DNA from 2 places in the Paenibacillus sp. RS8 genome. Region 1 is predicted to be linked to the other one. Evidence: a T-box and tRNA genes for the amino acid it is inferred to sense, from the RefSeq annotation. Region 1 holds a T-box; the other holds one or more tRNA genes.
What was found. The T-box of region 1 lies ahead of ACDZ28_RS01645 (arginine--tRNA ligase). A T-box ahead of a tRNA ligase gene usually reads a tRNA of that ligase, here a tRNA-Arg.
Positions count from the first base shown of each region.

Region 2: it encodes a tRNA-Arg, which carries the amino acid that the T-box ahead of ACDZ28_RS01645 (arginine--tRNA ligase) is inferred to sense. The anticodon was not compared.

Region 1 is NZ_CP168131.1:114,293-129,283, forward strand. It holds gene ACDZ28_RS01635 (beta strand repeat-containing protein) at 1-3,571, opposite strand, end outside; gene ACDZ28_RS01640 (hypothetical protein) at 3,587-3,946, opposite strand; T-box leader at 4,229-4,445, shown strand; gene ACDZ28_RS01645 (arginine--tRNA ligase) at 4,486-6,351, shown strand; gene ACDZ28_RS01650 (GH36-type glycosyl hydrolase domain-containing protein) at 6,410-9,754, opposite strand; gene bglX (beta-glucosidase BglX) at 9,782-11,971, opposite strand; gene ACDZ28_RS01660 (alpha/beta hydrolase) at 12,010-12,765, opposite strand; gene ACDZ28_RS01665 (LacI family DNA-binding transcriptional regulator) at 12,890-13,903, opposite strand; gene ACDZ28_RS01670 (serine hydrolase) at 14,309-14,991, shown strand, end outside.
Region 2 is NZ_CP168131.1:1,712,042-1,727,032, reverse strand. It holds gene ACDZ28_RS09050 (IS256 family transposase) at 1-257, opposite strand, end outside; gene rnr (ribonuclease R) at 711-3,593, opposite strand; gene secG (preprotein translocase subunit SecG) at 3,938-4,171, opposite strand; gene eno (phosphopyruvate hydratase) at 4,400-5,686, opposite strand; gene gpmI (2,3-bisphosphoglycerate-independent phosphoglycerate mutase) at 5,755-7,299, opposite strand; gene tpiA (triose-phosphate isomerase) at 7,301-8,053, opposite strand; gene ACDZ28_RS09020 (phosphoglycerate kinase) at 8,081-9,262, opposite strand; gene gap (type I glyceraldehyde-3-phosphate dehydrogenase) at 9,379-10,389, opposite strand; gene ACDZ28_RS09010 (sugar-binding transcriptional regulator) at 10,492-11,544, opposite strand; tRNA gene ACDZ28_RS09005 (tRNA-Arg) at 11,977-12,051, shown strand; gene clpP (ATP-dependent Clp endopeptidase proteolytic subunit ClpP) at 12,245-12,841, shown strand; gene ACDZ28_RS08995 (GDSL-type esterase/lipase family protein) at 12,937-13,575, opposite strand; gene ACDZ28_RS08990 (PdaC/SigV domain-containing protein) at 13,685-14,788, opposite strand; gene ACDZ28_RS08985 (SIMPL domain-containing protein) at 14,912-14,991, opposite strand, start outside.

The DNA of each region.
Region 1 (14,991 bases):
ACGTTACAGTCCCGCTTCCCAAAATAGCTCTCAAAGTTAGAATAAGCGCAACATTCACATCCAACACTGGAAATAATCCACTAACCAGATTTGTTGTTGTTGGAGAAGTTCTCTGAACTACGAAAGCTGGATTGATCGCACTGCCGAGACTAATTGAGATTGAGGCAGTTGTGGAATAGTTGATAGTAGCTTCAATTGAATATCTGCCGGTTGTCGGAATGGTATAATTGCCCCCAACTTCGTCGAAAGTCGGGCTATCATAAAATGGTGTTGTTACAGTCCAACCTGTTATTTGTGAGGAAGTGGAGACCGACAATGAAGATTTAAATGCCGAAAATCCCTCTTGTTGAATATTCGGACCCGTGACTCCTGTAGCTCCGGTAATACCTGTTACTCCAGTTACTCCTGTTGCACCTGTTGCTCCTGTTGTTCCTGTTGCTCCAGTCGCTCCAGTTACTCCGGTTGCTCCAGTCGCTCCAGTTACTCCATCTGCTCCTGTTGCTCCGGTAACTCCAGTTGCTCCTGTTGCTCCGGTAACTCCAGTTGCTCCTGTTGCTCCAGTCACTCCGGCTGCTCCCGTTGCTCCAGTTGCTCCGTCTGCTCCCGTTGCTCCCGTTGCTCCAGTCACTCCGTCCGCTCCTGTTGCACCAGTCACTCCGTTTGCTCCCGTTGCTCCTGTTGCTCCTGTTATTCCAGTTGCTCCCGTTGCTCCTGTTACTCCAGTCACCCCGTTTGCTCCCGTTGCTCCTGTTGCTCCTGTTGCTCCTGTTATTCCAGTTGCTCCAGTCACCCCGTCTGCTCCAGTCGCTCCAGTTACTCCTGTTGCTCCGGTAACTCCAGTTGCTCCCGTTGCTCCAGTCACTCCGTTTGCTCCCGTTGCTCCAGTCACTCCGTTTGCTCCCGTTGCTCCAGTTGCTCCTGTTATTCCAGTTGCTCCAGTCACCCCGTCTGCTCCGGTTACTCCGGCTGCTCCAGTCGCTCCAGTTACTCCTGTTGCTCCGGTAACTCCAGTTGCTCCTGTTGCACCTGTCACTCCGTCTGCTCCTGTCGCTCCAGTTACTCCAGCTGCTCCTGTTGCTCCGGTAACTCCAGTCGCTCCTGTTGCTCCATCTACTCCGGTTGCTCCATCTACTCCGGTTGCTCCAGTCGCTCCAGTTACTCCAACTGCTCCTGTTGCTCCTGTTGCACCAGTCACTCCAGTCGCTCCGTCTGCTCCTGTTGCTCCAGTCACCCCATCTGCTCCAGTCGCACCTGTCACTCCGTCTGCTCCCGTTGCACCTGTCACTCCGTCTGCTCCAGTCGCTCCTGTCACTCCGTCCGCACCTGTCACACCTGTCGCTCCCGTTGCACCTGTCACTCCGTCTGCTCCCGTTGCTCCTGTCACTCCGTCTGCTCCCGTTGCTCCTGTCACTCCGTCTGCTCCTGTTGCTCCTGTCACTCCGTCTGCTCCCGTTGCTCCAGTTGCTCCGTCTGCTCCCGTTGCTCCTGTTGCTCCAGTCACTCCGTCTGCTCCCGTTGCACCTGTCACTCCAGTCACTCCGTCTGCTCCTGTTGCTCCAGTCACTCCGTCTGCTCCCGCTGCTCCCGTTGCACCTGTCACTCCATCTGCTCCTGTTGCTCCAGTCGCTCCGTCTGCTCCCGTTGCACCTGTCACTCCGTCTGCTCCCGTTGCTCCCGTTGCTCCAGTGACCCCGTCTGCTCCATCAGCTCCTGTTGCACCTGTCACTCCGTCTGCTCCCGTTGCTCCCGTTGCTCCAGTGACCCCGTCTGCTCCCGTTGCTCCAGTCACTCCGTCTGCTCCCGTTGCTCCCGATGCACCTGTCACTCCGTCTGCTCCTGTTGCTCCAGTCACTCCGTCTGCTCCTGTCGCTCCTGTCACTCCGTCTGCTCCTGTCGCTCCTGTTACTCCGTCTGCTCCCGTTGCTCCAGTCGCTCCGGCTGCTCCCGTTGCTCCTGTTACTCCGTCTGCTCCCGTTGCTCCAGTCGCTCCGTCTGCTCCCGTTGCTCCAGTCACTCCGGCTGCTCCCGTTGCACCTGTCACTCCGTCTGCTCCAGTTGCTCCAGTCACTCCGTCCGCACCAGTCGCACCTGTCACACCTGTCACACCTGTCGCTCCTGTTGCTCCTGTTGCTCCTGTTGCTCCAGTCACTCCGTCTGCTCCTGTCGCTCCAGTTACTCCAGCTGCTCCTGTTGCTCCGGTAACTCCAGTCGCTCCTGTTGCTCCATCTACTCCGGTTGCTCCATCTACTCCGGTTGCTCCAGTCGCTCCAGTTACTCCAACTGCTCCTGTTGCTCCTGTTGCACCAGTCACTCCAGTCGCTCCGTCTGCTCCTGTTGCTCCAGTCACCCCATCTGCTCCAGTCGCACCTGTCACTCCGGCTGCTCCCGTTGCACCTGTCACTCCGTCTGCTCCAGTCGCTCCTGTCACTCCGTCCGCACCTGTCACACCTGTCGCTCCTGTTGCACCAGTCACTCCGTCTGCTCCAGTCGCTCCTGTTACTCCGTCTGCTCCCGTTGCTCCAGTCGCTCCGGCTGCTCCCGTTGCTCCTGTTACTCCGTCTGCTCCCGTTGCTCCAGTCGCTCCGTCTGCTCCCGTTGCTCCAGTCACTCCGGCTGCTCCCGTTGCTCCAGTCACTCCGTCTGCTCCCGTTGCACCTGTCACTCCGTCTGCTCCTGTTGCTCCAGTCACTCCGTTTGCTCCCGTTGCTCCAGTCACTCCGTCTGCTCCAGTCGCACCTGTTGCTCCGTCCGCTCCTGTTGCTCCAGTCACTCCGTCCGCACCTGTCACACCTGTCGCTCCTGTTGCTCCAGTCACTCCGTCTGCTCCAGTCGCTCCTGTCACTCCGTCTGCACCTGTCGCTCCAGTCGCTCCGTCTGTTCCCGTTGCTCCAGTCACTCCGTCTGCTCCCGTTGCTCCAGTCACTCCATCTGCTCCTGTTGCACCTGTCACTCCGTCTGCTCCCGTTGCTCCAGTTGCTCCGTCTGCTCCCGTTGCTCCAGTCACCCCGTCTGCTCCATCAGCTCCAGTCGCACCTGTTGCTCCAGTCACTCCGTCTGCTCCCGTTGCTCCAATCGCTCCGTCTGCTCCTGTTGCTCCAGTCACTCCGTCTGCTCCTGTTGCTCCAGTCACTCCGTCTGCTCCTGTTGCTCCAGTCACTCCGTCTGCTCCCGTTGCTCCAGTCGCTCCGTCCGCCCCTGTCGCTCCAGTTACTCCAACTGTTGCACCGAGTAATTCAGAATGAACAAGTCGGTGAGCAGTCACGATTTGACCTATACTATTTTTTCCCCATACTGAAATTTGAATAGGATCATCTACCAGGCTTAAAGTCGTAAATATAAATTCAAATCCATCAAAATCTGCATAATAATCTGATGATATTACTTGTTCAGGCATAACGTTAAAAAGTTCACTAACATATAAAGTTCTTGTCCCATCTATATAATATCCTTGGACGAGAACCGTAGAAGAAACAACATCGCTTTGGTTATCGATTTTGATCGTAACATGTTGAGTAGGTCGTATACCTCCCACCATGGTATTATCAATCGGCCCAGTAGATAAATAGCTCAATTTCTCAACACTCCTTTAGATTATTGCTGAATATTTTTCCCACGCTGCTATTCGATGAGGATCTACTAATTGCCCCGAAGCCTGTTTTCCCCAGACCGAAATCCCTACCTCTGCTTCAACCTCGTCTACTGTTGCAAACACAAATTCAAATACATCTAAATCAGCAAAATAGTTCCTAGTAAGAACTTGGTTAGGTGCGAGATTTAGCATTTCATTCACGTACATCGTTCTTGATCCATTTAATAAAAAGCCTTGAATGACAAAATTATATGGATTAAGAGAATCACGGTTAACTACTTTTACTGTTACGATTTGAGTCTGTCTGACCCCCAGAATTGAAGTATTATCTATAGGTCCAGTTGAATATAAAGCCATCTTTATTCACTCCTCTCTCCCACTGCAGTTTGAAAGATTACAAACTATAACACTAGTAACATGGTTCATAATTAATAGCTCTATATAGTAATATTCTGTATTTAAAATTAATGTGTGGACATTTATGCAAAGGAATTGCCATTCGAGTAATGACTACCTTCTATACTTTGAATTCGCAATCTACTAATCGAACAATCTAATACTCAAACATCTTCTAGATTTCACTGAGTAACACACCCTATTGCTTTTTTCGAAATATTCGTTATACTGATAAAAATTATTCAAGCATCGATGAGCGGGAGAGTAGTTAACGTGTTCTAGTCCTCAGCGAGCCGGGTAAGTGTAAGCCGGCACAGATCACCTAATGAAGCGCACCCGTGAGATGGACTTCTGAACCCAAGTAGGAAGCCCCGGCTAAAGACCGTTATCCTGTAAGGTGGCTAAACGTCTGTTTAGCAACGAGAGTGGTACCGCGAGCGCTTAAGCCCTCGTCTCTTTTGAGACGAGGGCTTTTTTGTATTTTCTAAGGAGGGTATAACATGTTAAAGCAAATCATCAAAAACAGCATTGAACAAAGTGTAAAAAAAGTGTTCCACAGCTTAGATATTTCCTACCCTAAGGATGTTGCTATTCTAATCGAACAGCCAGCGAATCTGGAGCATGGTGATTATTCCTGCAATATTGCTATGCAGCTAGCTAAAACCCTGCGCAAATCTCCTCTCGTCATAGCCGAATTAGTAAAAACAGAAATTAAACTACAAGAGAGTTACACAGGTCTTTTACAAAAAGTCGAAATAGCTGCTCCTGGTTTCATTAATTTGTATATCGATTGGCAGGTGTGGGCTAAACATTCCTTTGATCTACCTGACAGCACAGGGGAAAAGGTCATCATCGAGCACACTTCCATCAATCCCAATAAAGCTGCTCATGTAGGTCACCTGAGAAATGCTTGCATCGGCGATACACTAGTCAGAATAATGAAAAGAACCGGATATAATGTTGAGGTCCATAACTACGTTGATGATCTGGGCAACCAGCTGGCTGATACAGTTGTAGGTTTATTAAATGTACCTTTGGAAGGAGATCATCAACGCTTCGGTGATTATTGCTGGGATCTTTATGCCAAAGTGAACAAAGAATATGCACGGAATCCAGAGATGACACACAAGCGCACGGATATGCTGCATGCTCTTGAACAGGGTGACGGCAATGAGGCGTGGCTGGGCAACCTAGTCGCTGAACGTATCGTGAGAGAACATGTAGCGGAAATGAAGCGTTTTGGTATTCATTATGACCTGCTGGTATGGGAGAGTAATATTTTAAAAGAGGGATTCTGGACAGCCGCATCTGAGCGATTGAAGCAAACGGCAGTTTTTGTACAGGAGACTGAAGGTAAGCTTGCGGGATGCTGGGTGCTAAAGCAAGGGACAGACGTAAACAATGAAACGGATTCCGAGGATCATCAGATGGATAAGGTGCTTGTGCGTTCGAATGGTATTTTGACGTATACAGCCAAAGACATTGCTTATCATCTCTGGAAATTCGGTCTACTAACCAAGGATTTCACCTATAGTGAATTCTCATCCGGCTTATGGACCACAGGATTAACTGGAACCCAAGAGCCTTATGGACATGCAGACCGTGTCATTAACGTGATTGATTATAGACAGGAATATCCGCAACAAATGGTTAAGCAGGCTTTAAGCGCACTAGGTTATAACGATCAGGCAGAAAAGCTCCATCATGTAAGTTACGGTGTTGTTTCTCTTAGTCCGGCCTCAGCTGCTGAGCTGGGAATAAATATTTCAGAAGGAAAATCTTCTTATGCCATGTCCGGACGCCAAGGAATTGGCGTAAAGGTGAGCGATTTAGTGAAGCTTATGGAACAGAACATAGAACATTCGCGCTCCGATAAAGAGGGGCTTTCCAGCCACATCATTGCAGCTGCTGCCATTCGTTATTATCTGCTGCGGTTCAATCTGGGAACGGAAATCGTGTTTGATTTCAAACAAGCTACAGAAATATCCGGGAATACCGGGGTTTATCTGATGTACACCTATGCTCGTGCTAGCAGTGTTTTGAGCAAATCTACAATCCCATTCAGCACAGACGCCTCAGTACTTCAATTCCCTATCGAAATGGAAAAAGCAGAACTTGCTCTCCTGAGACAGCTTAGCCTCTGGCAGGAGACATTGTATTCTGCCAGTGTAGAATTGACGCCGAATATACTCTGTACCTACGCGCATACCTTAGCCACACTCTTCAATAACTTCTATTCTTTATGTCCGATTTTAAAAGGTGAGGCAGGAACCATTGCCTTTCGTCTCTGGCTCACTTCGAGATTTAAGGACACTTTAGGGGATGTACTTGAAGTGCTTGGGTTACCGACACCGAGCCGTATGTAGCACAAAAAAGGGCAATCTCCACGCTTATCGCGGAGATTGCCCTTCAAATAATATGATCTTACTTATAAATGTCTATCATATTTCCAGCTTCCACGCAGAGACGATCAAAGTCTTCGCGCTTGATCCGGATACCGCCACTACGGTAACGATTAAGCGTATCTTCCGCTTGTACTTCCGTACCGTTAACAGTAATCCGACTGTTGTCAGAGCCCGTAAGGTGATAAATAAATTCTACCTTAGTACCGGCATACTCAAAGCTAAAGTGCATTCCGTCCAGTGACTCCGGCAGAATTGGGTCGATGATTAAATCCCCGCCTTCCGTACGGATCCCCAGTGCATTGGAGATTAACTGGTTCATGTAGATCCCAGGACCGCTGGAATAGATTCTCCATCCGCCTTTGACCGCTACATCACCATTACGCAGCTTATCGAAATTCTCCTGTGCCTCATAACGGGTGTTAAATTTACCATCCGAGCTGCTGAAATAAGAGTTAGCCTGACGTAGTTCAGCGTTTGGCACCACGTCACGGATTCCGATCGGATTGATCGCCGCTAGGCCATTCCAGACCTGATCGGTTTTCCCTAGCTTAGCCATAGCTTCTACATAACGGATGTGTGCATGCACATATTGAAGTCCAATTTCCCGACCAAAGTTAGAAGCTTGCTCCGCACGTTTGAAATGAGTGCTAACGCCGCCAACGTATTGTGCTGGACGGTTCATCAGGCGAACGCCGTCTGGGCAGAACAATTTATCCTGGATCACTTCATAGTGCGCTTCAGCTTGTTCCGGTGTAAGCAGCTCACTGATCATACTGCGCGTCATTGGCAGCAGACGGTATTGAATTCCGGTTTCTGTATCGCTTGGATGTACCATAAGCTTCACCTGCTCAGGGTCCTCCATATACAGGAATCCAGGAATTACCTCAGATTGGAGCATATGAGTGTTGAAATCCTCACGGATTCCCTCTACCATCGCTTTCAGCTCTTCAGAACCTGCTGGATCAACTTTATGAAGCACTTCAGAGAACTGATTCAATGTCTGATACGTAAGCGCCACTGTCCAGCTACTCACCATGTACTGCTTCAGCTGTGGATTTGCCGGCTGGAGTGTATCATCCCAGTCTCCATCACCGTAAGAAGACAAATGCGTGTCATGCAGGAAGTGATTCTTAATATAAGCAACTTCCTTCCGTGCATGATCCAGCAGCGTCGCTTTTTCCTCTGTAAAATCAAAGCTATGCTTACGAGTGTACGGCACAGTCGCTTGCAAAATGCTGTAGTCTTGCGTTACTGCCAAATAGTCTCCAAGCACTTTGAGTGGCCATACAATAATATCTCCATGGCTCTCCTCTTGCTGAATCTTCGTATATTTATCAAACATGAACCATTGTGGCCAGTTACCGTCATCTTCATATTGATGAGCATACAGGGTAAGCAATATTTCACGAACTTGATCGTATTTTTGCGTAGCCATGAAGTATTCTACTGGTCCTTGACACACGTCACGGGTTCCCCAAGCAGCACCGCCATATTGTTCCAATCCGTGAGGGACTGAATAATGGACGAGCATATTATGGGTATACCACCAAGCCAGAGCATTTACCTTAAACAGCTCGCCTTCCGACCCATCACCTAACGTCAAACGGAAGCCATTCATAACCCCGCTATAGAACTCGCGGTATGCGGAAATCTCTTCTTCAGCTGTACGACTGCTCGATTGAATCTCCTTACCATCCAGAAGACCTTGAATGTTCAATGTCCACTCACTGCTCTCCGACAGTTCCAGAACTGCTAGCGGTGCATCGGTCTGCTCAGCATGAGAGACAAGTCTACCTTCATTTTGAAGAGTAAAATCTGCTCCCTGTACCTGGAATTTATATTGCAGATCAGGATATTCTCCTGCACTTAGTGCGCTTCTGTCAGCCGAGAAAGTTACGGTTCCCTCTTCTTGCTTGAATTGATATGGAAGCTCGTATTCGTTAACGTTCATTGTGATTTGGTTAGTGACTAGATAGCGATAAGCTTTTCCGCTTTCGGTACGCACATTCAGGAATATCTCCGGAGAATCTGCAGTAGTGTAGTTCGTAATAATGAAGCATTCGCCATCAGTTCTGTAATACCAACGGGCATAGTTGAAACCAACCTCGAATAGAGAAGGCATGGTCAACAGACGGTATTCACCATTCCACTGCACATAGATACGTTGTCCTGAAGCTTTCGGAATGTTAAGTGCATTTCTTGCATTGGTCATGAGTTTGTTGAAGTTAGTATTACCAATAACGATTTGAGAGTTAAATATTCCGTACATATAGGAAGTCGTAGTGATGACCTTATCGTTAAGTCGGGCATTATCCCCACTCATTAGAATATGTCCATGAGGGCGCTCTACCTTAAGTTCCTTCTCTTTCAATACAACATGCTCATAATTTTCCGTGAAGAAAGACAGAAGCTGGTCTCCCTCTTTCTCTTCTTGAAAACGAACCGGGAACAAGGCATCGATCTCTTCGCCCGTCAGAGAGTTTGCAGCCAGAGGCGCGCCCAGCTCTTTCGTTAGGAAAGAACGTTCGAGCGTTGCTTCAACTTCTAAAGGCAACTCTTTTACAGTTTCCCAAGCCGCAGTAACATCCTTCGCGAATTCTAACGAGGTGATCGCTTCTGGATGATCTTGCTTGAACAATCCATAAAATACAAATCGGGCTTCCCCGCTCAGCTTCACCCGCTCCGATTGCAGCGCAGTATAAGCGAATTCATATTGATAGATTTCATTACTTAATTGCTCATGACTCAGGCTTTCCGGTTGATTGGTCTCTTTATAAGACAATCCAAAGAATTGGAAACCATCCGTTGAGAAGCTTGCTGCTTTAGTGATTGCACCCTGTTGTAGATATGGAAATTTGCCACCTTGCGGTTGATTCTGTCTGGAGCATACTACATATCCCTTTGACTGATCCTCGAATACGGCATGATCAATATACTGTGACAGGTAGGCTTCATTACTGCGAACAGCACCGATATCGGCAATACCAACATCTTGTCCGTAAACGAGATCCACATCTGCGTCTTGCCCTGAAAGCTTCACATCCCAGAACCAAGCGCCTTGAGCCGTCGGAGTAAAAATAACCTGATACTCAATTTTTTCCGCAGTACCTTCCCAAACCAAGCGGTTCCCAGCCTTACGTACAGTACTTGAAGAATGAATGCCAAGCAAAGGAACAGCTTGAATGCTTCCATTACTATGAATGCGTAAATATAGATTGGATAAGGAGCCATCCACAATATTAGGCAGCAATTGATTGATCATTGTCCGTTCATGAAGAACTTGGAACAGGTCCCCGCTGTTTGTAAAAATGAATGATAAGTCCCCGGCGTTTAAATGGATGTTAGAATTCATAGTAGTAGTCATATTCTTGTATTTCCTCCATTTCGACAGCTAGTGCCGTTTATATTCTACATAATCTAATGCTAAGCGAAAATCTCGTTCTTTAACCTCTTGGCTATTTGGACCCACAAACAATTTGAATTGTCCAGGATCACTGCTAAAGCTTAAATCGCTATGATAGTAACGAAGCTGTTCTTCCGTAAGCGTAAAGCTCACTTCCTTGCTTTCTCCCGGGGAGAGACTGATCTTGACGAAGTCTTTCAGTTCCTTCATCGGTCTTACGACTTCTCCTGAAATGTCTCGAATGTAGAGTTGCACTACCTCTTCTCCATGCACATTGCCCGTATTTGTCACCGTAACAGTTACCTTAATAGGCTGATCCTTCGTCATTATTACTCCAGAAAGGATCGGTTCACTGTAGCTAAATGTCGTATAACTAAGACCAAAGCCAAATGGCAGGAACGGCTCATTAGGAATGTCCAGATATTGTGAGACATAACGTTTGTCCGCACCCGGTACATGTAGAGGACGTCCAGTGTTGAAATGATTGTAATAGACCGGAATTTGCCCAACAGATACAGGGAAAGACATCGTTAATCTTCCTGACGGATTCTCGTCACCATACAGTAGACTGGTAATCGCCGCGCCGCCCTCGCTTCCTGGGAACCAGGCTTCCAGAATAGCATCCGCGTTCTCGATCACACCGCTAAGATCCAGTGGGCGTCCGTTAAACAACACCACCACAACAGGCTTACCCAGCGTCTTCATACGTTGCAAAAGCTCACGCTGCGCTTCCGGCAAGCGGATATCTGAACGACTTCCAGCTTCTCCGCTCATATCTGAATGTTCTCCAAGTGCCAGCACAATCACATCGGCTTCCAGCGCTGCCGCTTTCGCCTCCAGCCATTGCTCTTCTGTAAAGCTCTCAATCCCGGAGCCTTCTGCAACGGTAACCTTACCTGCAGCTGCACGAGCTTCAAGAGCTGGAGCAAGACGGCTAGCTTCTTCTGTTGAACCCAACCAGGACCATGGTCCAAGAATATCTCCGTTATTAGCAAACGGTCCGATTAGCGCAATCCGCTGCTCTGTCGCAAGCGGCAGAACCTGATCATTCTTTAGTAGAACGCAGGATTTAACCGCTAATTCCCTCGCTGCTGTCCGGTGAGCCTCACAGAAAATTACCTCGCGCTCTTTCTCTATATCTGCCCCACGTAACGGATTCTCAAACAAGCCCAGTCTTTGCTTCAATTTCAAAATACGAAGTACGGCTTCATCAATGATACTTTCATCCACTTGCCCATCAGCTACAAGAGATGGCAATTGGTGAACATAACACTCTGTCATCATCTCAATATCCACGCTAGCCTTGATAGCTTTAAGCGCTGCTTCAGCCTCGTCCTCGGCGACACCATGCGGGATCAGTTCCTTCACCGCGCCCCAATCCGAGATCAACACACCGTCAAAGCCCCATTCCTCACGCAGCAGTTGACGAAGTAACTTAACATTCCCACTTATTGGAATACCGTCAATTGTGTTGAACGAAGTCATAACCATTTCTGCGCCCTCATCTAGTGCTGCACGATAAGCTGGCAGATAATATTCCCGTAGCTGACGTTCTGATAAATCAACCGTATTATAATCCCGTCCGCCTTCGGATAGACCATAGGCCGCAAAGTGCTTAACGCAAGCCGCCAGACGATTTACATCATCCGTCAAGTCATTCCCCTGAAATCCGCGTACAAATGCACAGGCAAACCTACCATTCAAATAAGGATCTTCACCAGTAGACTCCATCACTCGTCCCCAGCGCGGGTCTCGAACAAGGTCCGCCATAGGTGCAAAAGTGACGTGTACACCGGAGACTGCCGCTTCTTTAGCCGCAATCTCGGCGCTTAGCTCTGCTCGCTCCATATCCCAAGAGCAGCCAATCGCCAAGGGCACCGGAAAAATCGTCTTAAAGCCGTGCACGATATCCGCCATCATCAACAATGGAATACCCAATCTATTTTTACGTAAATGAGCTTCTTGGACGGCTATGACTTGCTCTGCGCCCGAAAGACCAAGTACTGAACCACTGTTCTCAATCATGTGATCTGTAATCCCCATGGATGCCATAGGACCAGTAATTTGGCCTCCTTCTTCCGCTCCTTCATAAAAATTTGCCGCAAGCTGCTGCAATTGTGCTATTTTCTCCTCAAGCGTCATCTGGTTTAGCAGCGACGTCAGTTGCTGGTCTTTCATCTCAAATCCTCCATAATATCTCTTTCTGTAATTGCTCATTATTCTTTGTTGTACAAGAAATCAAAAGTTGTCTTCAGATGTTCCTCCCAGAATCCCCATTCATGCGTTCCCGGGGTCTCAACATATTGAAAGGTATACGGACTCGCTTGCATATGAGAAGCAAATTCCCGGTTCATCTCCACAAATGGATCTTCCGAACCACAGCAAGTCAGAATCGAAGGCAACTTACGGTTATCGTTGACCAATTTAGCCGCTAAAGCATATAGGTCTTGATCCGGCTTAACTTGTAAGCGTTTTCCGAAAGTGCCTGCCATCTCCCTCGCCATATCCGGAGACATCTGCGGGTCTTTCAATCTTTTCTGAATATCTGTAACACCCGATAAAGAAACTACTTTGCTGTATCTTTCGGGATAGGTAAGCGCACATTTTAGGGCCCCATATCCGCCCATCGACAGACCGGCAACGTATGTCTTTTGCGGATCATCATCCAGTCTCATCATTCGGCCACAAAGCTCAGGAAGCTCATGCGTAACATAGTGGAAGTAAGTTAGTCCGTACTCCATATCTGTATAATAACTTCTGCCTACCTGAGGCATTATGACTGTGCAGCCATACTTGTTAGCATACTGCTCAATGGTAGTCAGCCGGTACCAAGTGCTAGCATTATCACCAGCACCATGCAACAGATAGAGCGTTCCTCCGGTGGTGTTGCCCGAATCGACAGGGGAGATTATACTGATGGACGTTGTCATTCTTAAGGTAGGAGAACCGGTCTCAACGGTTAGAAGTGCCATATGTCATCTCCTTACGGAACCTTTTTTAAAAAAATAAATAAGTGTATGCTTACGCTATAAATTATCCTTCTATTTCTAGCTCAAACGATTACCGTCCTTATAAGGACGCCAAAGGCGTTTATGCTTATTTATTAATCTTCTTACAAGATCCTCGCTTAACCAAAACAGACTCGAATACCACATGTTTGTTCTCCGATTGTCCCGAGATCAGATCAAACAGAATTTCAACACTGGCTTTCGCCATATCCACCCCAGGTTGGCTGATCGTATCCAGCGATGGGTGATAGTATTCTGCCATCTCTATACCGTCAAATCCGATGATCGAAATATCATTTGGAATCGATAGACCCAAAGACAATAAAGCTTTGGCAGCTCCGATAGCAATAGTATCTGATGCGGCAAACACAGCGGTGATGTCTTTTTTCTTATTGAGCAGTCTTTTCGTAGCCGTAAAGCCAGAACTTGGACTGTATTCACAATCCTCTACCAAGGAAGCATCATACTCAATCCCATGATCCTCAAGCGCCTTGATATAACCCATAAGACGACGGTTACCGGTAGTATGCTGAACCAAAGGAAATCTGGCCAAAAAGCAAATGTTCCGGTGTCCAAGTGAGATCAGATAGCTCACAGCTTTATAAGACTCTTGCATATCATCAATGATCACACTGGAGAATACGGCAGGATCAACATCCTTCGTAGTCGTGATGGTAGTCAAAACAAATGGGATTGGCAATTGTTTGAATTTTTCTTCAGAATGGTCATATGTACCACCCATAAAGATTACCCCGTACAAATTCTTTTCCTTTACGAGCTGAAGAGCAGCATTGATCTCATCCACACCATCTTCAACATGCTGGATCAGAAGCGGGCAGCCGCGCAGATTCACTTGACGCTCTACTTCTTTGATCATGTCTGCAAAAAACGGGTTTGCAATTCCCTTAACCATAAGCGCTATCGTATTAGAACGCGTTTTTTTCAGATTGCTCGCATTTCCATTTGGAATATAATTATGTTCTCTTACAACAGCCATTACTTTAGCTCTGGTTGCATCACTTACGACACCGGAGTTATTAATTACCCTGGAAACCGTGGCGATACCAACTCCTGATAGCCTTGCAATATCCTTGATATTCATAATTTCTCCTGTTTCACCCCTATAATGAGCTCCCCCTTCATCTGATAAAATCAGCTTAGTGGAAACCCCTGAAATGATGGGAAACGTTTCCCACGACATCATTTTGACTGTTTTCGTATTCAAATCGCTTAATATGTTCATTATGGACAGATATTTTTTAGAAGTCAACCTATGTTTTTTTGACAAAAACCAACTCGCGTTTCGAATTTATTTTAATTTTTCAAGGGATTTGGTGTTAATTACTAGTTTCCCCGCTTTAATTGACTTTAAAATAAGAATGGAATACCATCGATTTAGCTATTTAATATCTGTATAGAGGAAACGTTTCCACATTGTTTTCAATCATATCGACTACTAAATTATCTAATCTCAGCTTGGAATCTTAGAGAGAGAGGGCTACATTTTATGTTAAACATGACTCGCTTCGAAGCTCAGATCCGTGAACGTGGATTGAATGTGTTCAATGTTCGCGTGCTTCAAAATGGAACTCTAGTGGGCAAACTGGATCTCGCGGAGGATATTCGGCGCTTGCAGCATTCGGTCAGCAAATCTTTTACATGCATGGCGGTGGGACTGGCCATCGAAGAAGGGAAGCTAACACTAGATACAACATTAAAAGATGTGTTTCCGGATTACGCATTCACTCATAAGCAAGCCCTTCCCTCAATGCAGCCTGGTGAATTGACCTTGTTCGATTTACTGCGAATGAGCACAGGTCATGATTCCCCTCCATTTTGGGTTGAAGAGAGATTAGCATTGAAGGACGTAAACTGGATACAACATTATCTATCTCTGCCATTGGACAGAAGTCCCGGGGAACAGTTTACCTACAGCAGTGGGGATACCATTATGATCTCTGCAATGGTACAGGCCAGTGTCGGACAAACCGTAAAAGATTACCTCGTTCCCCGTCTCTTTGCCCCACTAGGCATTGAAAATGTCGATTGGGAAATGACCCCTCAAGGGATCACCCTAGGTTGTGCCGGTCTTCAGATTAACACGGAAGAATTAAGCCGATTTGGACAGCTTCTTTTGCAAAAAGGAGTATGGCAAGGGCAACAGCTTATTCCTGCAGCTTGGATCGATTT
Region 2 (14,991 bases), 1.6 Mb from region 1:
CGCTGGTAGGGCTCGAACAACTGCGTTTGGAAGGCTCCTTGACGGTCCCTAGGAACGGCCAGATCCTCTACATTTCCGTATTTCGTGTGTAGATCCCGGGTGTAGTATCCGTTGCGGCTGTTGTGGTTCCCGGCTTCTTCACTGGTCATGAATTGCTGGATTTCCGCTTTCATAATGGACTCTAGATTATCTTTTACAAATTGGGTGACAAGATTTTCAAATAGATTATTTAACATGTTTTCGGGTAGAATAGTCATCGAGTAGGGTTCCTTTCTTAGTGGACTTCGACAATCCCGAGAATACCCTACTTTTTTGTTGCCTGACTAGGCTCCAAATCTTGGTACACAACTTACTTTACGCCATCCGTTTTGAAGGTACTGATCCAATTTAGATGTACAAAGTGCAATTAACCTCATTATTTACTGAAACGCCAGAATTTTAACTGCACACTATGCAATTAAAAATAAGCATCGTGATAACACTAGTTACTTTGCTCCAATCCAAGTGTCATAGTTGCAAAAACGACGTTAGTACAAAGCTTCTTCTGACTATTACTCAACAAACTTGTGGCAACCAATATTCTCGTTCAGAAACGATAATTTCACACTTGAACCGAGCTGCAGAAAACAATTAAAAAAGCACCGCCCCCAGCAAAGGGGCGGTGCTTAGTCTTGCGTCATAGAGCTACGAAACGTAGCCCATAACGTTATTTATTTCTTCTTTCTCTTACGAGGAGCTCCGTCTGGAGTGCTGCCCGTAGTGTCACTACGTTTAGAAGTGGCTTGTTCAGACGTCTGAACGTTGCCCGGTGTCACGGACTGACCGATGAACACACCGCTTTTGTTCTTCTTTTTCCGGCGACCTTTACCTGTTGGAGCGCCGTTACGACCTTCTCCACCGCCAAAGTTACCGCCGCGGTCCTCGCGGCTGCGGAACTTCGTGTTGCCATCCAGGCCGCGAACTTCGCCGCCGGAAGACTCGGACGCAGGAACGCCGTATCCGCCTTTGCCGGAGCCAAAGCCGAAGCTGATGCCGCGTCCACCACCGGCACCGCCGTTGTCCCCACCGCGGCCTCGACCGCCGCTGCGCTCACGCGGTGCGCCTGCGTTGCCGCCGGCTTCGCCCCCGCGCTCTGCGCCGGTGCTTCCGCCCGGCGCCGCAACACCCCGGCTCGCATCCTCGCCGGCATCACGCCCGCGCTTCCGCTTACCGCGTCCGCCCGGTGCAACAGCACCGGCCGCTTCGCGCGGCCCTTCGCCGGCGCGCACACCTGCGCCCGGCTTGCCCTTGCCCGCGCCTACAGCAACGCCGGGCTTGCCTTTACCGCCGCGGCCCTTGCCGCCGCCGGCTTTACCCCCAGCGGCTGGCTTGCCGAAGCCGCCGCCACCTGAACGGCCGCCTTTGCCACCGCGGCTGCCTCCAAAACCACCGCTGCGATGCTCGCCTGGCGCGCGCGGTTTCATGTCGACCAACTCGAAATCGATCGTGTGGTCATCCATATTTACCTTGGCGACTCGAATCTTCACCTCGTCGCCAATACGGAACACCCGTGATGTGCGCTCGCCAATGAGCGCCATATGCGCCTCGTCGAAGTGATAATAATCGTCGCTCATTGCACTCAGACGAATGAGTCCTTCGACGGTGTTGTCCAGCTCGATGAACATTCCGAAGCTGGTCACACTGCTGACCATAGCCTCGAATTCCTCGCCTACTTTATCTTGCATGTATTCAGCTTTCTTCAGCTGCTCTGTATCACGTTCAGCCTCTACCGCCACACGCTCACGTTCCGAGGACTGCTGAGCAATGTCAGGCATCCGGCCGGCCAAATAATCATGTCGTTTCTGGCTCAGCGCCCCTCCATTCTCAATCACTTCACGCATTACGCGGTGAATAACCAGATCGGGGTACCGGCGAATTGGAGAAGTAAAGTGAGAATAGTATTCTGCAGCGAGTCCGAAATGACCTGTGCTCTCTGCATCATATTTCGCCTGCTTCATGGAACGCAGCATCATTGTGCTAATAACGGTCTGTTCTTTAGTTCCTTGGATTTGCTCCAACAGATCCTGCAAAGCACGTGGATGAACCGAATTGCCGCGGCCTTTCACGTGATATCCGAAATTAGCCGCAAAAGCCATAAAATTCTGTAGCTTCTCTGGATCTGGATCTTCGTGAATCCGGTAAAGGAACGGAACCTTCAGCCAGTGGAAATGCTCAGCGACCGTTTCATTCGCTGCGAGCATGAATTCCTCGATAATCTGCTCCGCTACAGAACGCTCACGCTTCACAATATCTACAGCCTTGCCGTTCTCATCCACAATGATTTTGCTCTCTTCGAAATCAAAATCAACCGCGCCCCGCCGCATCCGCGCATCGCGTAGCTTCATCGCCAGTTCTTTCATGAGACGGAAATCATCAATTAATGGACTATAACGCTCCAGCAATTCTGGATCTTCATCTTCCAAAATTTTACGAACATTAGAATAAGTCATTCTTTCTTTGGTGCGAATCACACTGGTAAAGACATCGTGCTTCACAACCTTCATGTGTTCGTTAAATTCCATCTCGCAGGACATCGTTAAGCGGTCAACCTGTGGGTTTAAGCTACAAATCCCGTTAGACAAACGGTGAGGAAGCATCGGAATAACCCGATCCACCAAATACACGCTACAGCCCCGATCGTACGCTTCTTTATCAAGTTCAGAGCTCTCACGCACGTAATAACCTACATCCGCAATATGCACGCCTAGCTTGTAATTTCCGTTCTCCAATCGCTGAACATTAACGGCATCATCCAAGTCCTTAGCATCTTCGCCATCAATCGTAACAATGTTTAGTCCGCGCAAGTCGCGTCGTCCCTGCTCAGCAATTTCCTCTTCTGTGATTGAATCCGGAGCATTGTCCGCTTCGTACATCACTTCAGCCGGAAATGCCTCTGGTAGCTGATGCTTACGGATGATAGATAGAATATCGACTCCCGGATCATCCTTATGTCCGAGAATTTCAATAATTTCACCTTCTGCTGCTGATCGACCTTCTGGATAATTCACGATGCGCACAACGACCTTTTGCCCGTCTACCGCCCCCATGAAGGATTGCTTAGGAATAAAAATATCACGGTTAATCCGTTTATCATCAGGCAGCACAAAACCATAGGTCTCTAGATTTTGAAATACGCCGACCGTTTGCAATACGCCACGTTTTACAATACGTTCAACTTCGCCTTCCATACGTCCGCCGGACGGACTTTTAGAGGTAATACGGATCAAGACGATATCGCCATTCATAGCTCCCTTTAGATCATTCGCATGGATGTACACGTCAGGATGATCACGATCATCCGGGATCAAAAAAGCGAAGCCTTTCGCATGAGCTTGTAACCGGCCCCGCAGTAAATCCATTCGTTCCGGCACGCCATAACGTGCATTACGAGTTAATACAATTCTTCCGTCCTGCTCTAATTCAATTAGTAGTTCCTCGAACTTTTTAAACCCTGTGCTATCTTCTAGAGCAAAATGGCTCACCAGCTCTTCATAAGTCATTGGTTTATATGCAGTTTCCCGCATGAAATCGAGTAATATTTCCTGTGTTATCATGTTCGTCACCCCAGCCCTCCGCGGCTCCAAGCCGCTGGCAAATATGTATGTCTTGTCCTGCTCTGTAGTAATGCCAAGTAAAATTTACCTTTACCTACTTCATACCCTAGTATACACGAAATCAATCCTGCGCATCCCTGTTACTGTCATCCAAAGGTAAACGCAGTACAAAATTTCAGTCACAACGAAGAAGATAGTCTATTTATTAGGGCTCTATTGTACCGAATCTTATTCTTTCTTTATGCAAAGAAAAGCACCTACAGGTGCTTATCCCCTTTTAATTATAACAAAAAAGCCTTCGCTCCATTCCATTCAGAACAGAGCGAGGGCTTACTGTAGGTACTTTAGTCAATGAAAACAGCAGCTAGAATCGCCATAATGAAGAATCCTGCAGCAAGTCCAACAGTTACACGTTGTAGTACGAGTTCCATACCACGAGCTTTTGTTTTACCAAAGAGATGCTCAGCACCGCCGGAGATGGCACCGGAAAGACCCGCGCTTTTCCCCTTTTGCAGAAGAACGACCGCAATAAGACCGACGGAAAAAATCAGGAGCACAACTTTCAAAAAGATATCCATTCACTTCCACCTCCTACGCCTAAGCATCACTATCTATGGTAATTGAGGTTATCACGATACATAAACAGTATTCTTATTTTATCATAGCGTTGTCGGTAATACAACCGCCTAGACTGTTAAGTCGTAGCTTTTCTTGTAAGATAAGGAATTACATAGCGTCTGCGTCTCTTTGAGTACAAAAAAGACCCGCCATAAAGGCGGGTCTTCGTACTCTGCTATAAAAGCAGATTATCTTTTAAGGTTGTAGAAGGATTTCAGGCCGTTGTATTGAGCCAATTCACCCAACTCGTCTTCGATGCGAAGCAATTGGTTGTATTTAGCAACACGGTCTGTACGGGAAGGAGCACCAGTTTTGATTTGACCAGCATTAGTCGCAACAGCGATGTCAGCGATTGTGCTATCTTCGGATTCACCGGAACGGTGAGAGATAACTGCTGTGTAACCAGCACGTTTAGCCATTTCGATAGCATCGAAAGTTTCAGTCAATGTACCAATTTGGTTAACCTTAACCAAGATGGAGTTACCGATACCTTTTTCGATACCTGTTGCAAGACGCTCAGTGTTTGTAACGAACAAGTCGTCACCAACCAATTGAACTTTGTCTCCCAATTTTTCAGTAAGCAATTTCCAACCATCCCAGTCGTCTTCGGACATACCGTCTTCGATTGTGATGATAGGATATTTTTCAACCCATGAAGCAAGAAGGTCAACATACTCAGCGGAAGTGTAAGATTTACCTTCGCCAGCAAGGGTGTATTTACCGTCTTTGTAGAACTCAGTGGAAGCAACGTCCATACCCAAGAATACGTCAACACCTGGTTTGTAACCAGCTTTTTCGATAGCTTCGATAATTGTAGTGATTGCTTCTTCATTCGAACCAAGGTTCGGTGCGAAACCACCTTCGTCACCTACAGCTGTGTTCAGGCCTTTGGATTGAAGTACGGATTTCAAGTTGTGGAAGATTTCAGCACCTGTACGAAGAGCTTCTTTAAAGCTTGGAGCTCCTACAGGAAGAACCATGAACTCTTGAACATCGATGTTGTTGTCCGCATGCTCACCACCATTGATGATGTTCATCATTGGTACTGGAAGAGTCTTAGCGTTGAATCCGCCCAGGTATACGTACAAAGGAATATCCAAAGCTGCTGCAGCTGCGCGAGCTACGGCCATGGATACAGCTAGGATCGCGTTAGCGCCCAATTTACCTTTGTTATGAGTTCCGTCCAAAGTGATCATCAATTTGTCGATGCCCACTTGGTCAAGAGCGTCCATACCGATAACTTCTGGAGCGATGATTTCATTTACGTTCTCAACAGCTTTCAGAACGCCTTTACCCATGTAACGGGATTTGTCGCCATCGCGAAGCTCAACAGCTTCATGAGCACCAGTGGAAGCGCCGGAAGGAACGATAGCGCGGCCTTTAGCACCGGATTCAAGATAAACGTCAACCTCTACAGTAGGGTTACCACGGGAGTCAAGGACTTCGCGAGCATAAACATCAGAAATAATAGTCATTTTAGTTAATCTCCTTTAAACAATGTTTTGGTTTTAATTGTTGAAGCTTAATCTCAGGTATTGTTTCCTTATTTGCGACTAGCGATCATGGATTGACCAGTCATTTCCGCAGGTTGCGGAATTCCCATCAGATCCAGAATGGTTGGTGCTACATCAGCAAGGATACCGCGATCGCGCAATACAACATTTTCATCCGTAAGGATGAACGGAACCGGGTTAGTGGTATGAGCTGTGAACGGACGACCGTTCTCATCAAATACCATGTCTGCATTACCGTGATCGGCGATAATGATCGCAACGCCACCCTTGGCAACTACTGCGTCCACTACTTTACCTACACACTCATCCGTTACCTCTACAGCCTTGATTGTTGGCTCCAGCATACCGGAGTGTCCAACCATATCAGGGTTTGCAAAGTTAAGGATAATAGCATCCTGTCTTTCCGCTTCGATTTCTGCTACGCAGGCTGCAGCCACTTCGTAAGCACTCATCTCAGGTTGAAGATCATAGGTTGCTACTTTAGGAGAGTTGATCAAGATACGAGTTTCTCCTGGAAGTTCCTCATCACGTCCACCACTGAAGAAGAACGTTACGTGCGGATACTTCTCAGTTTCCGCGATGCGCAGTTGCTTCTTGTTGTGTTGCACAAGTACTTCACCCAATGTGTTATCCAGGTTCTTCGGTGAATAGGCTACATAACCTTGTACCGTTTCGCTGAAAGTAGTCAGGCATACGAAGTGCAAGTCTTGTGGGAACAAAGGACCCCGGTCGAAACCGCGGAAATCTTGATTCGTGAACACTTGTGACAACTGAATAGCACGGTCAGGGCGGAAGTTGAGGAACACGACGGAATCGCCGCTCTCTACTGCCGTTACCGGCTTGCCTTCACTGTCTACAATCACGCTAGGTTCAACGAATTCGTCGAACACGGAATTTGAATAAGAAGCAGTGATAGCTTGCAGAGCATCCGTGTATTTAGGGCCTTCGCCATAAACCATAGCACGATAGGCTTTTTCTACACGATCCCAACGTTTGTCACGGTCCATGGCGTAATAACGTCCGGATACCGTTGCAATTGTACCTACTCCAACTTCTTCAATCTTAGCCACCAGATCTTGGACAAACTTCTTACCACTATCTGGAGGTACATCACGGCCATCCATGAAAGCATGGATATACACTTCGTGCATATCTTCTTTCTTAGCCAGGTCAAGCATAGCAAACAGGTGGTTAATGTGGCTATGTACCCCTCCGTCGGATACAAGCGCGTAAAGATGAAGCTTTTTACCTGTGTTCTTAGCATTTCTAACTGCGGCTACCAGTGTTTCATTATCGAAGAATTCGCCCTCACGGATCGATTTATCAATACGAGTCAAATCCTGGTATACAATCCGTCCTGCACCAATATTTAAGTGCCCTACTTCAGAGTTGCCCATTTGGCCTTCTGGAAGACCAACAGCTTCACCACAAGCAGTAAGGGTAGTATTAGGATATTGTTTCAAGTAACGGTCATAGTTAGGTTTGTTAGCTTGAGCAACGGCATTACCTTCAGATGTTCCACGCAAACCGAAACCATCCATGATGATCAAAGCTACAGGTCTTGGAGCTGACATCTTACTTCGCCCCCTCAACCAATTGAACGAAGGAAGCAGGCTGCAAGCTGGCACCGCCAACAAGCGCACCATCGATGTCGCTTTGGCCCATGTACTCAGTTACATTCTCAGGCTTCACGCTGCCGCCGTATTGAATACGAACAGCTTCAGCTGTTGCAACATCATACAGATCTTTTACAAGACTGCGGATGTACGCAATAACTTCGTTAGCATCTTGGGAAGTGGAAGATTTACCTGTGCCAATAGCCCAGATAGGTTCGTATGCAATGACAACTTTTGCTGCTTGCTCAGCACTAAGGCCTTGGAATGCAGCTTCAGTTTGTACTTTACATACAGCTTTCGTTTGATCAGCTTCACGCTCTTCGAGCTTTTCGCCAACACATACGATTGGAGTGATACCGTGACGGAATGCAGCATGCATTTTCTTATTCACGATTTCATCTGTTTCGCCAAAATAAGCACGACGCTCTGAGTGACCAATGATTACATAGTCTACGCCAAGATCGCTAAGCATTACACCACTGATTTCTCCTGTGTAAGCACCGTTATCTTCAAAGTGCAGGTTCTGTGCGCCAATCTTGATGTCTGTACCTTTTGCAGCTGCTACAAGTGCAGGCAGGTTAGTAAATGGAGCGCAGATTACAGTCTCAACGCCTTCTACTTCTGCTTTGCCTTTGATGTCAGCAATAAAGCTTTCTGCTTCAGGAACTGTTTTGAACATCTTCCAGTTACCCGCAATAATTGGTGTTCTCATGAATTAAATTGCCTCCTTCTATACGTCTTACTTGTCGTTCAGTGCTTCTACGCCAGGAAGCGCCTTGCCTTCCATGAACTCAAGGGATGCACCGCCACCAGTGGAGATGTGATCCATTTGGTCAGCCAGGTGGAATTTTTCTGCTGCTGCTGCGGAATCTCCGCCGCCAATAACAGTGTAACCTTCAGTTGTTGCACAAGCTTTTGCTACTGCAAGTGTACCTTCAGCGAATTTATCGATTTCGAATACGCCCATAGGTCCATTCCAGACAACCAGCTTGGAGTTCTTGATAATATCGGCATAAAGTTCACGAGTCTTAGGTCCGATATCAAGTCCTTCCCAACCTTCTGGGATTTCATTGTAATTAACGATCTTAGTGTTAGCATCAGCACCGAATTTATCAGCAACAACAACATCAACAGGAAGCATGAAGTTTTTGCCAAGTGCTTTAGCTTTTTCGATGAATCCAAGAGCAACGTCAAGTTTGTCGTTGTCTACAAGTGACTTACCAATTTCGAAGCCTTGAGCTTTAGTGAATGTATAAGACAATCCACCGCCGATCAGAACGTTATCAGCCAAAGACAACAAGTTATCAATAACATCAATCTTGTCTTTAACTTTCGAACCACCGATGATCGCAGTGAAAGGACGTTCTGGGTTAGTAAGAGCTTTACCAAGAACGGTCAATTCTTTCTCCATCAAAAGACCGGATACAGCTGGTAGGAAATGAGCGATACCTTCTGTCGATGCATGTGCACGGTGAGCCGCACCAAACGCATCATTGACGAACAAATCAGCCAGTTCAGCGAATTGTTTAGCCAATTCAGGATCATTCTTTTCTTCGCCTGGGTAGAAACGAACGTTCTCAAGTACAAGTACGTCGCCTTCGCCTAGCTCAGCGATTTTTGCTTTTACAGCTTCGCCAACAGCTTCATCAGCTTTAGCTACTGGTTTGCCGAGAAGCTCGGACAGACGTTCAGCAGCAGTAGTCAAACGCATGGAATCTACGAATTGGCCTTTAGGACGGCCCATGTGACTTGCAAGAATAATCTTTGCACCGTTCTCGATCAAATATTTAATGGTTGGAAGTGTTTCGCGAATACGAGTATCATCAGTAATTTTACCGTCTTCTACAGGTACGTTGAAATCCACGCGTACAAATACGCGTTTACCCTTTACTTCTACATCACGGACGCTCTTTTTGTTCATGATTAATTCCTCCACACCCAAAATTGTTTCTAGCAGGAAACAAGAAATACATTTAGAAAGAGCGGAAACAAGGAACTTCTGTTTCCGCTCTATAGATGTTGCTTATATCAAGTCAATTACTTAGCGATTTTAGCGAATTTCTCCAAAGTACGAACCAATTGTGCAGTGTAGGACATTTCATTGTCATACCAAGCAACAGTCTTAACCAGTTGTTTGTCGCCAACAGTCAATACTTTAGTTTGTGTAGCATCGAACAAGGATCCGAAAGTCATACCTTTGATGTCGGAAGATACGATTTCATCTTCAGTGTAACCATAAGTGTCTGGATCGGAAGCTGCTTTCATTGCTGCGTTGATTTCTTCAACAGTAACGCTCTTATCAAGAACAGTTACAAGCTCAGTCAGGGAACCAGTTGCAACTGGAACACGTTGAGCTGCACCATCCAATTTACCTTTAAGTTCTGGAATAACAAGACCGATTGCTTTAGCAGCACCAGTAGTGTTAGGGATGATGTTCTCAGCTGCTGCACGAGCACGTCTGAAGTCACCTTTAGCATGTGGAGCATCCAAAGTGTTTTGGTCGCCAGTGTAAGCGTGAATTGTAGTCATCAAGCCTTCAACGATACCGAACTTGTCGTTCAATACTTTTGCCATTGGAGCTAGGCAGTTCGTTGTGCAAGATGCGCCGGAAATAACAGTCTCAGTACCATCAAGAATGTCATCGTTAACGTTGTAAACGACAGTTTTCATGTCGCCAGTAGCTGGAGCGGAGATAACTACTTTCTTAGCTCCACCTTTCAAGTGTTTTTCAGCTGCTTCTTTAGTTGTGAAGAAACCTGTGCACTCAAGTACGATATCAACGCCTAGGTCGCCCCATGGCAATTCTTCAGGGTTGCGGTTAGCAAGAACCTTAACTTCTTTGCCATTGACTTTGAAGAAGCCATCATGCACTTCAACATCACCTTGGAATTTACCTTGAGTTGTATCATATTTAAGCAAATGAGCAAGCATCTTAGCGTCAGTCAAGTCATTGATTGCTACCACTTCGATACCTTCTACATTTTGAATACGGCGGAAAGCAAGGCGTCCAATACGTCCAAATCCGTTAATTCCAACTTTTACACTCATTGAATAGTTCCTCCTAGAATTCGTTTTATTTATTCAAAACAGACCGTGAAGCCTGTCATGACAACAATGTTAAGTATAATGCAAGGTATATGTTCTAGTGTATTACGAGGATATCTGCAACTGATTGTCGATTTCCTTGCCGATTTCTACAGCAGCAGCCTCGTCCGTGACGAGAATATTCTCCTGCCCGAAACGCAGCATGGCATGAATAGCTTTGGCTTTTGGTTTGCCTCCGGCAATACCAATGACTGTCTCCGTCCGAACAATATCTTCAAGACGTAGCCCCATCGTAAGCATAGTATGGACAACCTTACCATCTTCGTTAAAGTAATACCCAAAGGATTCAGCCACTGCTCCCTCACCCTGGATCTCTGAGACCGTAGCCTCATCCAGCTTGCGGCGGCGAGTCATTTCAATGGCATCCCCAATCCCATGTACAATAATACGCGAACTGCGGATGATTTGTACAATCTCTCCAATATTAGAGTCAAGTGCTAGTGACTGGTAGGCATCCCCACTAAGTAAATCAGGTACATGCAGCAACCGGTAATTCGCTCCAACTCGTTTTGCCATTGTTGAGGCAATTGTGTTGGCTTGAATCTCCATACTCTCTCCTAATCCACCACGCGCCGGAACAAACCAAGCGTTCTTATAGGAAAGGGATAACGGCGGTGTCAGTTGATCAGCCATATCGGCAAGCGTTGATCCACCAGTGACAGCAACAATATCATCTGTACGAAGTACACTGAGCAGCGCTTTTGCACCTGCTCGGCCGAGTTCACGTTTGGTGAATGGCGATGACTCACAATCACCCGGCACCACAATAACTTTATCCAGACCATACGTTGCCCGAATTTTCTCTTCCAGCTCATCCAGACCAAACAGGCTCTTAACGACCGGCTCTAGCAAATCAAGCAGCCTACGCCCAGCAGCGCTAATGCGCATACCAACGCTCTCGATCTCAATGAGCCCTTGCGATTTCAGAAGATCCGTCTCGGCACGCAGTACCCGCTCAGTCATATCAAGCGAAGCGGCAAGCGTTCTGCGCCCAATTATATCGGACAGCATGATCTGATGAAGAATCGTGTACCGTCTCTTAAGGGTTTCCATGAGATCAGGCAGAAGCTGCTTTTGGATATCTAATAAATTACGCATACTTTCACTCCTGCAACTTCGTCTTCCTCTATTCCCTTGTTCATGGTCTCAAAATGTCCCGGGTAAACTTTTTAAGTCCCACTCATATTCTAACCAAATATTGCTCGAAGTGCAAGTCTTCCGAGAGTAGAATTCTCAAGCGCTTGTCTTCTTATACATTTATAAGATCGGGAAAGAGGTACGGCTCCTAAAACCTGTCATTAACAATCCAGATTCTATCGCTGAGTGAAAGACAATATACGCTTGTCCATCTTGAAGACAAGGGGTAGAGCCCGTGCACAGCATTATTAAAAATATAAGAAATTATAAGTTTCACGTTATATATTATCCTTATATTTCTACGAGAAACGGTTGTCGTCAATAAAGGACGATAACGTCGTTTCTTCCTGTCCATTGCAATTGCACAGAAATTGTATTATAATCATTTTTGTTGCGCCCGTGGTCCAATGGATATGACGTAGGCCTCCGAAGCCTGAGATCCAAGTTCGATTCTTGGCGGGCGCGCCATTAATTTCACTTTTGTACATAATTTAGTAGTGCCTATACTACTACTTAACCAAAGAGCCGCATGTCGGCTCTTTTTTTTGAATATAAGTTTGACTTTCTTTGACTTTTTGTTTGAATTTGTTTATCATGTGGGTAATACGGCAAGAGTAAAAATGAATACATTTGAAGAACCAATATCAAGGAGGTTTTCCACGTGAGTTATATTCCTATGGTAGTAGAACAGAGCAACCGCGGTGAGCGCGCTTATGACATCTATTCCCGCCTGCTGAAGGACCGCATCATTTTCCTTGGAACGGAGGTTAATGACGTGGTAGCCAATTCTATCATCGCACAAATGCTGTTCTTGGCTGCCGAAGATCCGGAGAAGGACATTCACCTTTATGTGAATAGCCCCGGCGGTTCCATTACTGCAGGTATGGCTATTTTTGATACAATGCAGTACATTAAACCGGACGTTTCCACCATCTGCGTGGGTATGGCAGCTTCCATGGGAGCTTTCCTACTTAACGCTGGCGCTAAAGGCAAACGCTTTGCACTGCCAAACAGTGAGATCATGATTCACCAACCTCTGGGTGGTGCTCAAGGTCAAGCAACGGATATCGAAATCCGTGCGCGCCGTATCCTCAAATTGCGCGATAAGTTGAATCGTATTCTTGCAGAACGTACGGGTCAACCCCTGGAGCGTATTGAGAAGGATACAGACCGTGATTACTTCATGACTGCTGCAGACGCGGCAGCTTATGGTATCGTTGATAAAGTCATCGAGAAAACACTGCCTAGCGGTGTGTAAGCTATACAACAACACAAAGAGGCTGTGCTCTATCCACTTGATGGTTAGCGCACAGCCTCTTTACTTTTCAGAACAAAACTACACTTGAACCTCAATTAAATCAAACCGCCATAACCAAGTGAATCGAGTTTGTCAGCAATCACACGGTAGCCTCGGCCATTGGGATGTAAGTGATCAATCGATAATAGCCCTCTTTCATTTCCGGCAAATTGATTATAAATAGAAGCAAATCCACATACTCGGCTACTGTACTGCGAGGCATAACCGTTAAACTGCCGCACCCACTCTGTAGCGCCTACTACCTGAGGATAGGGATTGTACAATCCCACTATTCGAATGATAAAAGGTCTACGTGTTCCCGCCTTCAATTGAAAGAGAATACTCATAATTGCAGCAAAATTTTGTTTGCATTCCTGTAGTGATCTTCGTAGCTCTTTTGATAAATTTTCAGGTTGTCTAGCTGCAGCTTTCGCAGCATGGATTAAATCATTGCCACCAATGGATAAAGTGATGATGTCGGCTGCTCGTATAGCCTCGCGAGTCATAGAACTCCCACGTAACCGCTGTTCCAGTTCAGAAGTAGTCAATCCATTCACGCCTAAATTCGTAGAGACTACATTAGAACGCAGTCTCCCTTCTGCCATTCTACGGTATACCGGTACAAAACCGTTACCTGGCAGAGCGCCAAATCCAGTCGTCAAGGAATCGCCAATTGCAGTATATTGATAGCTCATAGCTCTCCCCCGTTCATAAACTAGTTACTCCCTTTAGCATATGAATTAGCGATGATTCTGGTAAGGGGGAGATGTCCAGTGCTGGCAGCAGCGGTCAAGACTTCTCTTATTACTTTATAGCAGCAAATGGGCTATCGCCTTCGGGCAACAGTTCTTTGAATGTAAAGGTATATTCCGGGAACCCTGCAGCGTAAGCTGTGTATTCGTACAATTGGAAGAATAGAACAACCTTATCATCCTTCAGATAAAAATACTTCTCCGTATTCAATCCGTTGAATCCTCCCAAATAACTTTCTTCCGCTTTTACCAGCTTGTTCAGCTTGGCATTTAACTGTTTTTTGTAGTTGGGGTTAGCGCCAAACAAATCACCCAGCAATAGACGTTTGCCATCCTTAAGTGAAAAAGTAAATGCCTCACGATTTGTCATGCCATGAGCGCCGCCCGTATCGCTATACTGTGACATCACTAAACTGATCACACCATTCTGATTGTAGGTCACCACATAATCTATATCATAGGTATACTTAGGCTCTGACCCGGTCCGATCGGAGATATCCTGTTCTGCACCAGCCGCAAATTTCATAACACTTTCCTTCAAGGTATTATTAATTGCCTGCTGCGCATTGGAATTGCTTAATCCACTGATCTTCGGATAATCAAGCTGGATAAAAGCCTCTTGCCGATCCTTAGCATAGGTTTCAGTGGTTACTGTCAGCACGTTCAGTGGTCTGTTCACCACGTTCAGCCTACCAGAGTCCCGACTCCAATCTACTTTATAACCCAAATAATCATTCAACAGGCCTGATGGAACATAAAGCCGATTGTTAATTAGCTTTCCTTCATATTCTCGAATGTAATAATTGTTCACCCAAATAGAATTTCCATAGCTAGATAACATGAACTTAGTTTTTATCGTTCCCTTTCCAATCGTATATGCATTTTCTTTTTTATCATAAGTAAGTGGTAATCGCAGCACATCACGCATAAAGGTGATCGGCACCCATGCCTTCCCTTCCTGCAAAATACCTGTCTGCTGAGAAATCATCCCGTTTGCCTTCAAAACTATACGTGAAGCAATAGCCTCACTCTTTGTCTGATCCGATGCTGCATAACCAGTCTCAACGGGCAGTAATCCACCACCAAGCAATAACCCCGCCGACATCAAGCCTATGCCCCATTTGCGTACTATTTCTTTTGAGATATTCATCATCATATTTTTCCTCCCCTTTCCAGTTTATTAAACATAATCTTAGCGATTTTACACAAAAAAAGAGGCGCCCCGCATTATTACTAGCGGAAGAGCACCTCTCCTCTCTACACACATCTTGTTCTGCTACTATTTCAATTCATACATTACGCTCAGCTGTGTTGTAACTTTAACTACTCCCGGTTGAACGGATGTGCTTGCACCAGCAT